Regions from separate parts of the Vibrio sp. QJM3NY_39 genome, predicted to be linked through region 2. Evidence: predicted binding sites of a transcription regulator. Region 2 holds the regulator's gene; the other holds the start of a gene.
What was found. The regulator PurR, encoded in region 2, represses purine synthesis genes. The targets are predictions, from matches to a motif close to TNANGNAAACGTTTNCNTNA.

Region 1 (5,887 bases), 1.6 Mb from region 2:
ATGGCGCTTATGGTGTGTCGTTATAAAGTTCGATTGTTACTGCAATATGACACCTCAAGTTTAACTGTCACTTTGCTGGTTTAGTTTCTCAATGCGAATTAGCCAATACGAACCAGTGGCTCATGTATAAAAAAAAAGAGCAACGCTATATAGAATTGCTCTTTTTTATTTATTTGGAAGACTCAGCTTCGTCGACAGCGGATTCAGCCGCACTGATTGTCGATTCAGCGCCCGAGATCTCTAAAGGTGGGATAACCACCAAACCTTCGAGGCTCGCTTCTTCTTCTTTATTTCGCTTATTCACATGACCAATAATGCTTTGGTAATAACGGCGAATATTCTCAACGTAATTCCTTGCTTCATCACCACGCGCATAGCCGTATCGAGTTTGGCTGTAGTACTTCTTTTGTCTCAATAGAGGAAGTCGATCTTTGACATCACCCCAAGCGTCAGGGTTGCCGCCTTGTGCTTTAGTTAAGCGGCGAGCATCCATCATGTGACCGTAACCTACGTTATATGAGGCGAGGGCAAACCAGATCTTTTCATGTTGAGTAATTGAGTCAGGAACTCGATTCACGATACGACGTAAATATTCCACGCCACCTTGTACCGACTGTTTCGGGTCAAGACGATTGGTTACACCTACGCTCTTCGCGGTTGGCAACGTCAACATCATCATGCCACGAACACCTGTGGGAGAACGCGCGACTGGGTTCCAGTGTGACTCTTGGTATGCCAAAGCTGCGATTAAGCGCCAATCAAATTCTTGCGAGTATTTCTGAAATAGTGGCGACCATTTAGGTAGCTTGCTGTCCAATGCGCGGATAAAGGCACGAGTATCAACGTAGTCAAAGGTACCAATGTGACCGATGTATTTCTCTTCCAGTGAAGCCAATTCACCAGACTGTTTAAGGTTACCGAAGAACTCAATCAGCAACGCATACAGGCTTTCATCTTCTGAACGTTCTAAGTACCAAGAGATAGGTTGGTCTTCTGTAAGTTCAAAAGCCAAAGCCACGTCTGGGTATAAACGTTGTGCGAGTGACAGCTCAATCGAATCCGCCACAGTAAACAAGCGTTCCCCTGTAGAGACTTCTTTTAGCAGGTCGTTGATGTCAGCATTGCCGATCGCATCGTAGATAAAGTCATCGTGTGTGTTTTGCAGCTGTTTTAGTGTTGGCTCAAAGTGTGAGTCTTTCACTACAACCAAAGATGGCGTCAATGTGTCAGTAGACGCTACCTCTTCTGGTTCAGTTTGTGCTTTTACGAAATCAGCCTGACGCTCATTCTCAAACCTGATCAGTTGCTCAAGGTTTCTTGGTCGCCACTGACCTTTTTTGTACACGACTTGTTGGCTTACATAGTAATAAGCAGGCGCAGCGCGATAGGCACGTGTCAGGTTGCTGTTTTGTGTTAACCCCGTTGCGATAAGATCGATCTCGCCTTTCTTTAACGCCGGAAATAGGCCGGATAGACGGTAAGCGGGTTTAACCTCAAGCTTTACACCAAGTTCTTCTGCAAACTCGCGAGCTAACTCGTAATCCAAGCCAGCAGGACCATCTGGACCGATGTAATAAGAGAGTTGGTTATTCAGGGTGCCGACACGAAGAACGCCACGCTCTCGTATCTGCTCAAGGACACTTTTAGGTTCAGATTCAATCTGGCATCCAGCCAACCCAAATAGGGCAATAGCGAGCAGAAGAAACTTAGACGAAAAGATGAGCGTAAATTTAGGCATCAAAATGAAATCTCGAAAAGTGGAAGCCCCTTTATACCAAACCCCGCAAGGCTGGCAAAGCAGGTTTATTTAAACAGTTGTAAAAGTGGTGATAAATGCAGCAAAAGTACCATTTACACAGAAAGATAAAAAAAATAACGCAAACGGTTGCTTTTGGTGTTACGTCACAAAAAGAAATGCTTTATAATGCGCTCGCATTGAAGAGGTGGAATCGGCATAGGTTTGGCAACCTTCGGGAATAGCTTCGAAGAAAACAGTTAGGTTGTTCCTATAACCCACTGAATTTATTCCAATACTACCTTAATCAACTGCATAAGAGACGTAAGCACATGAGAATTTTGCGTGGCTCCCCAGCTCTATCTGAGTTTCGTGTTAACAAGCTTTTAGAGCTTTGTCGTGAATTAAGCTTACCTGTAACAGGTATTTACGCTGAGTTTGCCCACTTTGCTGATCTAACGGCAGACCTAGATGAGTCTGAAGTTGAGAAGCTAGAAAAGCTACTGACTTACGGTCCAACGATTGAAGAGCATGAACCTGAAGGTTTACTGCTGCTTGCAACGCCACGTCCAGGCACTATCTCGCCTTGGTCTTCAAAATCAACAGATATCGCACACAACTGCGGACTGGCTAAAGTGTCACGTCTAGAGCGCGGTACTGCTTTCTACATTGAAACCTCTTCTGAACTTTCTGAGCTTCAACTTGTTGAGCTGAAAGCAATTCTGCACGACCGTATGATGGAAGTGGTTTTCACTGACTTCGAATCAGCAGCGGCACTGTTCACTGTTGCTGAGCCTGCTCCTTATGCGGAAGTTGACCTACTAACTGGCGGACGTAAAGCGCTTGAAAAAGCAAACGTTACCCTAGGTCTAGCACTTGCAGAAGATGAGATTGATTACCTTCTTGAAAGCTTCACTGAGAAGCTAGGTCGTAACCCGACTGACATCGAGCTAATGATGTTTGCACAAGCGAACTCAGAGCACTGTCGTCACAAGATCTTTAACGCTGATTGGACTATCGATGGCGTTAAACAAGAAAAATCATTGTTCAAGATGATTAAGAACACTTTTGAAACGACACCAGAGCACGTTCTGTCTGCTTATAAAGATAACGCAGCGGTAATGACCGGTTCTGAAGTCGGTCGTTTCTTCCCAGATCCAGAAACTCGTCAGTACAACTATCACCAAGAGAAAACACACATCTTGATGAAAGTTGAAACGCACAACCACCCAACGGCAATCTCTCCATGGCCGGGCGCATCAACAGGTTCAGGCGGCGAAATCCGCGATGAAGGCGCGACAGGTATTGGTGGTAAGCCAAAAGCGGGTCTGGTTGCTTTCTCTGTATCTAACTTAAAAATTCCTAATTTTGTTCAACCGTGGGAAACGGACTTTGGTAAGCCAAGCCGTATCGTGACTGCGCTTGATATCATGCTTGAAGGCCCTCTTGGTGGCGCAGCATTCAACAACGAATTTGGTCGTCCAAACCTACTAGGTTACTTCCGTACTTACGAAGAGAAAGTAAACTCTCACGCAGGTGAAGAAGTACGCGGTTACCACAAACCAATCATGCTGGCGGGTGGTTTAGGCAACATTCGTGATGATCATGTTCAGAAGAAAGAGATCCCAGTAGGTGCAAGCCTAATAGTTCTTGGCGGTCCAGCAATGAACATTGGCCTTGGTGGCGGTGCTGCATCTTCAATGGATTCGGGTTCTTCTTCTGAAGACTTAGATTTTGCTTCTGTACAACGTGAAAACCCAGAAATGGAACGTCGTTGTCAGGAAGTTATCGACCGTTGTTGGCAGCTTGGTGATGCGAACCCAATCGCATTCATCCACGATGTGGGCGCGGGCGGTATCTCGAATGCACTTCCTGAGCTAGTCGACGACGGTGAACGTGGTGGTATCTTCAACCTACGCGACGTACCAAACGATGAGCCGGGTATGAGCCCACTTGAGATTTGGTGTAACGAATCTCAAGAGCGTTACGTAATGGCGGTTGCTGATAAAGACTTAGCGACATTTGAAGCGATTTGTAAGCGTGAACGCGCTCCATTCGCGATTGTTGGTAAAGCAACAGAAGAACGAGATCTTAAATTAGAAGATTCACACTTCGACAACACGCCAATCGACATGCCGATGGACATCCTATTAGGTAAAACGCCTAAGATGCACCGTGACGCGAAAACGCTAAAAGCGAACAACCCAGCGATTGACCGTTCTGGTATCGAAATGAACGAAGCGGTTGACCGTATTCTTCGCCTACCAACAGTGGCAGAGAAAACATTCCTTATTACTATAGGTGACCGCTCGGTAACTGGCCTTGTAGCTCGTGACCAAATGGTTGGCCCATGGCAGGTTCCTGTCGCTAACTGCGCAGTAACTGCAGCAAGCTACGACTCTTACCACGGTGAGGCAATGTCTCTTGGTGAGCGCACTCCGGTTGCACTTCTAGACTTTGGAGCATCTGCTCGTCTAGCGGTTGGTGAAGCCATTACTAACATCGCAGCGACTAACATCGGCGATATCAAACACATTAAACTGTCGGCTAACTGGATGTCTCCAGCGGGTCACCCTGGTGAAGATGCAGGTCTTTACGAAGCGGTTAAAGCCGTGGGTGAAGAGCTATGTCCGGCACTGGGTCTAACTATCCCAGTGGGTAAAGACTCAATGTCGATGAAGACTAAGTGGGAAGAGAACGGTGAGCAGAAAGAAGTGACTTCTCCGCTTTCTCTCGTTATCACAGCGTTTGCACGTGTTGAAGATGTTCGTAAGACGATTACGCCACAACTTCGTACAGACAAAGGTAACACGTCACTGGTACTTATCGACCTTGGTAACGGCCAAAACCGCATGGGCGCAACAGCACTTGCTCAGGTTTACAAGCAGCTTGGTGATAAACCAGCAGACGTAGACAACGCGGCACAGCTAAAAGGCTTCTACGAAGGCGTTCAAGCACTTGTAGCTAACGACCAAGTTGTTGCTTACCACGATAAAGGCGATGGCGGTCTATTCGTAACGCTAGCTGAAATGGCGTTCGCAGGTCACTGTGGTGTTAATGCTGATATTGCAGCCCTTTTAGCTGCATCAGAGAACAGCGAAGACACGCTAGCAGCACTCTTCAACGAAGAGCTAGGTGCGGTAATCCAAGTTCGCAACGATGACCTAGACGCTGTTCTTTCTACTCTTGCAACAAATGGCCTAGAAGCGTGTTCACACGTAATTGGTTCTGTTGAAGCATCAGACGAAGTAGTGATTAAGTCAGGCGCAGATGTTGTAATCCAACGTAACCGTACTGAACTGCGTACTATCTGGGCTGAGACTACGCATAAGATGCAAGGTCTACGTGATAACCCAATCTGTGCAGATCAAGAATATGAAGCGAAGAAAGACAACTCAGACCCAGGTCTGAACGTGAAACTAAGCTTCGACGTAAATGAAGACATTGCAGCTCCTTACATCAACACGGGCGCTAAACCTAAGATGGCGATTCTACGTGAGCAGGGTGTTAACTCTCACGTTGAAATGGCAGCAGCATTTGACCGCGCAGGCTTCGAAGCGACTGATATTCACATGAGTGACATCCTAACGGGTCAAGCGGTACTAGAAGAGTACAACGGCCTTGTGGCATGTGGTGGCTTCTCTTACGGTGATGTACTGGGCGCTGGTGAAGGTTGGGCTAAATCAGTTCTGTTTAATGATTCTACTCGCGACCAATTTGAAAACTTCTTCAAGCGTGAAGATACTTTCTCTCTAGGTGTGTGTAACGGTTGTCAGATGTTGTCTAACCTGCGTGAACTTATCCCGGGTGCTGAGTACTGGCCACGTTTCGTTCGTAACGAATCTGAGCGTTTTGAAGCACGTTTCAGCCTAGTTGAAGTTCAGAAATCTGATTCTGTATTCTTCAATGGCATGGAAGGTTCTCGTATGCCAATCGCTGTTTCTCACGGTGAAGGCCGCGTAGAAGTGCGTGATAACGACCACCTAAACGCGATTGAAAACTCAGGTACAGTTGCTCTACGTTACGTTGATAACAACGGTAACCAAACGCAGCAATACCCGAACAACCCGAATGGTTCACCAAACGCTATCACTGGTTTAACGACTGCAGATGGCCGCGTGACTATCATGATGCCGCACCCAGAGCGTGTAT
Region 2 (5,887 bases):
TGTAGACATAATCTTACCTGTAGACATAGCCTTACCTGTAGACATAGCCTGATCTGTAGACTCGGCCAGATAGGCAAGACTGATTAACCAAGTAATTTGCAGGTTTCCAGTTCATAAACAGTAAAAGCTAAGTAATAAAAAAGCCGAGACATCAATGATGTCTCGGCTTTTACGTTTAAATATCGTTGTTGATTGGTCACTCCCGAAGGAAATCAATCACCAGCGAACATGTAACCTTCACCGTGAACCGTTACAAAAATTTGTGGATTCTTAGGGTCAAACTCCATCTTCGCACGCATACGACGGATTAACACGTCGATAGTTCGATCGTTTGGAGCATCCACTCGGTGGCTGATCATATTCAGAATGCGTTCACGACTTAATACCTGGTTAGGGTAAGAAGAAAGCGCTACCAACAGTTCATATTCAGCTTTAGTCAGTTTTACCGGCTCGCCGTTTTTGCTTAGCGCACGACGAGGGATATCAAACGTCCACTCACCAAAACGAACCACAGATTCGTCTTCAGTCTCTTCAACCTTACCTGCTGCTGTTTTACGAGCGGCAGAAATGCGCCAAAGTAGGTTTTTAACTCGAACCAATAACTCGCGAAGTTCGAAGGGTTTAGTAACGTAATCGTCAGCGCCCATTTCAAGGCCAACGATTTTGTCGATGCTATCCGTGCGTCCAGTAACTAAAATAATTCCAATGTCTGATTGACTGCGTAATTCGCGAGTTAGCATCAATCCATCTTCGCCTGGTAAGTTGATGTCCAGCATAATGAGGTCAACGTTATTATCTTCTAACACGTTTCTCATTTGAGCGCCGCTTTCTGCTTCGCTTACTGTGTAACCTTCGTTCTGGAAGTATCCGACCAGTTTACTGCGGGTTACCACATCATCTTCTACGACTAATACGTGATAGCTCATCTACACCACTTTTCTTATTTAATAGTTTCAGTGACTATTCTATTCATAACTCGTAACAATTCTAGTGGTACACAAGATAAAAGCCAGAAACATGGATCTTTTTTGATACAAGACAATCTTAAACCTTGCTATTTATCGTCCATCGCAATTCAATATAGGCATTACTACTAACGAGTAACTTTGCGTTTCGCAAATAACCTTGTTATTCAGCCTTGGTGTGCTTTGCACAAGTAACTTCAAGATGCATATAAGTAACACCACAAGACTAAATCAGGATCTAAGAAATGAAAGATACGAAAGCGTTCAACGAGCAAAGAGCAGAAATATACTGGTGGCTATCAAGCTTATTCGCTAAAGAGCTCACTCAAGAAGAACTCGATCACTACCACTCTGTTGAAATTCGTTCTTTCCTAACTGGTTTAGGCGAAAATGAAACACTAAAACCGGCGATCGATAGCCTAGTGGATGCGCTAAACCGCCTACAAACGCGTGAGGATGCTCAACTAGAATTGTCTGCTGACTTCTGTGACTTATTCTTAAAAACAGATAAGCATGGCGCACTTCCTTACGCTTCTATGTATATCGGTGAGACTGGCCTTTTGAATGATAAGCCAGCAAAAGATATGGAAGAGATCATGGCCAAGCACAACTTAGTGGTGAACCAAGACCTAAAAGAACCAGCTGACCACATCGCTATCGAACTCGACTTCCTTGGCAACTTGATCATCCGTTCTAATGAAACGGAGCTTGAAGAAGAGCTAGAAAAATCCTTCGCTGTTCAACAGCAATTTATCGAGCAACAACTTCTTACTTGGGTACCAAAGTTCAACGTTAAATGTCATGACGTTGACGAATTCGGTTTCTACGCATCAGTCTCATCTCTGCTACTTGCATTCTGCAAATTGGACACCCAATACCTTGCTGGTGAATAAGCTGATTGGATGACTCGTTAAATAAATTCAGAAGAATGTGACAATTCACCCGGATTTCCGGGTGAATTTTATTGCGAGTAATTTCTAGTCAGTCTAAAATTGTGACCGCAAACGATAAAATATGAAACATTCACGAAATGCTATGCTTATTATAGTTTTGAGCATTTCGGTGTTAAGACAAGCCGCTCAATAGCGGTTTTTTGTTTTTTAGCACTTTAGTACCCAAAGAGCCCTACAAATTTAAGCTCTTAGTTAGGTAGCTTAACGGCTACTTCATTCCGTACTTTGGGAAAGTAGCTTCTAATAGGATAAAACCATGGCCACTATAAAAGATGTCGCTCGCTTAGCAGGCGTATCAACAACAACCGTTTCTCACGTAATCAACAAAACTCGCTTTGTTGCAGAAGCGACTCAAGAAAAAGTAAACAAAGCCGTAGACGAACTAAACTACGCGCCGAGTGCTGTTGCTCGTAGCTTAAAATGTAATACAACGCGCACTATCGGCATGCTAGTGACTCAATCAACCAACCTATTCTTCTCTGAAGTTATCGATGGTGTTGAGAGTTACTGTTACCGTCAAGGTTACACTTTGATCTTGTGTAACACTGGCGGTATCTATGAGAAGCAGCGCGACTACATTCGAATGCTTGCAGAGAAACGTGTAGATGGCATCTTGGTTATGTGTTCAGACCTAACTGAAGAATTAAGAGAGATGTTAGACCGTCACGCTGATATCCCTAAAGTTGTCATGGATTGGGGCCCTGAGACCTCTCAAGCCGATAAGATCATTGATAACTCTGAAGAAGGTGGCTATCTGGCAACCAAGTACCTTATTGAACGCGGTCATTCTAAGATTGCTTGCTTAAGTGGCCACTTAGACAAAGCAGCATGTGTAGAACGTATTGCAGGTTACAAACGTGCGTTGGGTGAAGCCAAAATAGCTACTGATGAGCGTCTAATCATTGAAGGCAACTTTGAGTGTGATACCGCTGTGATTGCTGCTGATCAAATTATTAAAATGGAAGATCGCCCTACAGCCGTATTCTGTTTTAACGACACCATGGCACTTGGCCTAATGAGTCGCTTACAACAACAAGGTATTCGTATCCCTGAAGATATTTCAGTGATTGGTTACGATAACATCGAGTTAGCTGAATACTTCTCTCCACCATTGACCACGGTTCACCAACCGAAGCGTCGTGTTGGTAAGAATGCATTCGAAATTTTGTTAGAACGCATCAAAGACAAAGACCATGAAAAACGTGTATTCGAAATGCACCCTGAAATTGTTGAGCGAAGCACAGTTAAAACGTTAAATTAATTGATAAATTCAGTTTAGTTTAATCAAGCGCACCTTTAGGTGCGCTTTTTTTATCAACAACATCAATGAACCTGGTATCATACTGGAAAGATCATTAATTGAAGCAGTATCACATTTTGAAATAACAAGTGTGAGCCTCATTCAACAAAAACTTTATTCTATTCAATCAGTCACGCACAGGGCAAATCACTTGAAAGAGTGAGACGCAAAGCTTCCGGCCTAAACCACTCGTTGGTATGGTAGCGGGGTTACCGATGGCAAAATGCAGTAACTACTAATAATTTAGTAATTTACGGCTAATTGACAATTTAATTGCAACATTTTGCTAATCTCTCGGACCTGCTTATTTGGTGGCGTAGTTCAAATACACCGAGATAAATAACATGGATAAACCGATACTAAAGGATTCAATGAAATTATTTGAATCCCTAGGAAAAATAAAATCACGCTCGATGTTTGGTGGCTTCGGTCTTTTTGCTGATGACACTATGTTTGCTCTGGTTGTAAATGACCAGCTGCACATACGAGCAGACAAATGCACAACGAAACAGTTCGAACAACAAGGGTTTCAACCGTACGTCTACAAAAAACGTGGTTTCCCTGTCGTTACTAAATATTTCGCTTTACCCGAAGGCCTGTGGCAAGACCAAGAGAAAATCTTGCAGCTTGCAACAACGTCTCTGGGTTTTGCTAAAGAAGAAAAAGCTGAGCAATCTTCAGCTAAGCCTACTCGACTCAAAGATCTGCCCAACCTTCGACTCGCCACTGAGCGTATGTTGAAAAAAGCAGGGATCGATTCCGTAGAGCGTTTATATGAATCTGGCTCTGTAAACGCATTTAACGCCATCAAAGAATCACATGCGTCTTCTGTCAGTATTGAACTACTTTGGGCGCTAGAAGGCGCGATCAATGGCACACATTGGTCTGTTATACCGCAGCAGCGTCGTGAAGAGCTTATCAATCGCGTCAATTAACATTGTAAGTGAAAAACTATATACATAACTAAGCCGCATTTACTGCGGCTTTTTTTATATCTGCTGAAAGTTAATCTATGCTTTGCCTGTCTATCTATACTAATGGTATACATTGAAAATTTAGAGGAAGTATCAATGAGTAAGAAAATGATATTGGGTATTGTGTTGGTCGTAACCATCGTCTTGTTAGGCGTCAATTTCGGCCAATACCTAACGCTTGAAAATGCCAAGGCCCAACAAGCCGTTTTAAATGACTACATTGATAGCAACTTCATTGCTGCCGCTGCTATCTATTTTGTCGCGTATGTAATGATTACTGCTTTCTCAATTCCTGGTGCTGCTGTTGTGACCCTGTTAGGGGCTGCGCTATTTGGTTTCTGGAATAGTTTGCTGCTGGTCTCTTTCGCCAGTGCCATTGGTGCAACCCTCGCGTTTTTAAGTAGCCGTTATCTGTTACGTGACTGGATCCAAACTAAATTTGGTGACAAATTAGCAACGATTAACAAGGGCGTTGAAAAAGACGGAGCATTTTACTTGTTTTCTCTGCGTCTGATTCCTGTATTCCCATTTTTCCTTATCAACCTGTTGATGGGTCTAACACCGATGTCTGTGAGTCGCTATTACATTACAAGTCAAATAGGAATGTTACCGGGTACTGCCGTTTTCTTGAATGCTGGTACTCAACTCGCGGAAATTGATTCACTTTCGGGTATCGTGTCCCCTTCAGTACTATTGTCATTTGCCTTGCTGGGTGTATTCCCAATCATTGCTAAATGGTTGATGAATAAATTTCGCTCAGCACCTGTGGCTGAATAACGTATACTTATAATAGCTAAATAACGCATATAGCCAGATAAGGTTCTATCTCAATGAAAATCTTCAGTGCATCGAATCCGACAGAAGCCCACATCATCTGTGGATTACTAGAAAGTATGAATATTGCGTGTGAAGTTCGTGGTGAAGGGTTATTCGGTTTGAAAGGGGAAATCCCATTTGCCGAAGAAACTGACCCTTACGTATGGTTATATGAGCCAGAATTGGCGAGCAAAGCCCGGGCAGTTGTTAATGACTACCAGAAACAGCAAGATTCGATCATTTATGAAGAGTGGCGTTGCGGAGAATGTCATGAAGTCAACGAAGCACAATTCGGTTCTTGTTGGCAGTGCGGTACTGCTTCACCTGAATAGCAGGTTTTGAAAGGTAAAGTGGCTCCAACGGCCTTATATAACAACTCGGTCAGATACCTCCTCCAAATAAAAACGGGAAGCTAAAATTAGCTTCCCGTTTTTGTTTCAATTCTATTCGAGCATCTGTTCTGCTAAAGAATCACTGAATTTGCTTTTGAATAAAAGCGATAGATCGTTGATTGAATTCTTCAGGGTTTTCTACGTTGCACACATGCCCACAGTTGGCAATTTCTACCAACTCACTCGACTTATGCGCTTCTACCATTTCTTTTACTGGCTTGATGAACATGTAGTCGCGCTCGCCCATCAAATACAAAGTTGGAATCGGCAACTCTCGGTCTTTAAAGTACTTCATCAATGGGTTCACATCAGCCGTAAGGATAAACCAGCGTTTAAACTCTTTTTGGCACAGCTTTTTGGCTTCGCGGATAAACAGGTTACGTGATTCTTTTTGGCTTTTTTGTGGCATCACAACGTAAGCAAAAAGGCTGTATAACCACATATAAGGAATGATGTGCTTACTCAAGTTACCCAACTTGATTAAGAC

Region 1: purL (phosphoribosylformylglycinamidine synthase) is a predicted target of PurR. The motif match lies at 1,874-1,893, and genes of this name have one in related genera.

What each region holds. Positions count from the first base shown of each region.
Region 1 covers NZ_CM173505.1:2,838,693-2,844,579, reverse strand. The annotation lists gene mltF (membrane-bound lytic murein transglycosylase MltF) at 170-1,738, opposite strand; gene purL (phosphoribosylformylglycinamidine synthase) at 2,068-5,887, shown strand, end outside.
Region 2 covers NZ_CM173505.1:1,198,494-1,204,380, reverse strand. The annotation lists gene torR (two-component system response regulator TorR) at 213-926, opposite strand; gene torD (molecular chaperone TorD) at 1,211-1,858, shown strand; gene purR (HTH-type transcriptional repressor PurR) at 2,175-3,179, shown strand; cyclic di-GMP riboswitch class I at 3,350-3,435, shown strand; gene AC3CHU_RS05495 (TfoX/Sxy family DNA transformation protein) at 3,563-4,153, shown strand; gene AC3CHU_RS05490 (TVP38/TMEM64 family protein) at 4,289-4,969, shown strand; gene AC3CHU_RS05485 (putative signal transducing protein) at 5,023-5,340, shown strand; gene AC3CHU_RS05480 (alpha/beta fold hydrolase) at 5,480-5,887, opposite strand, start outside.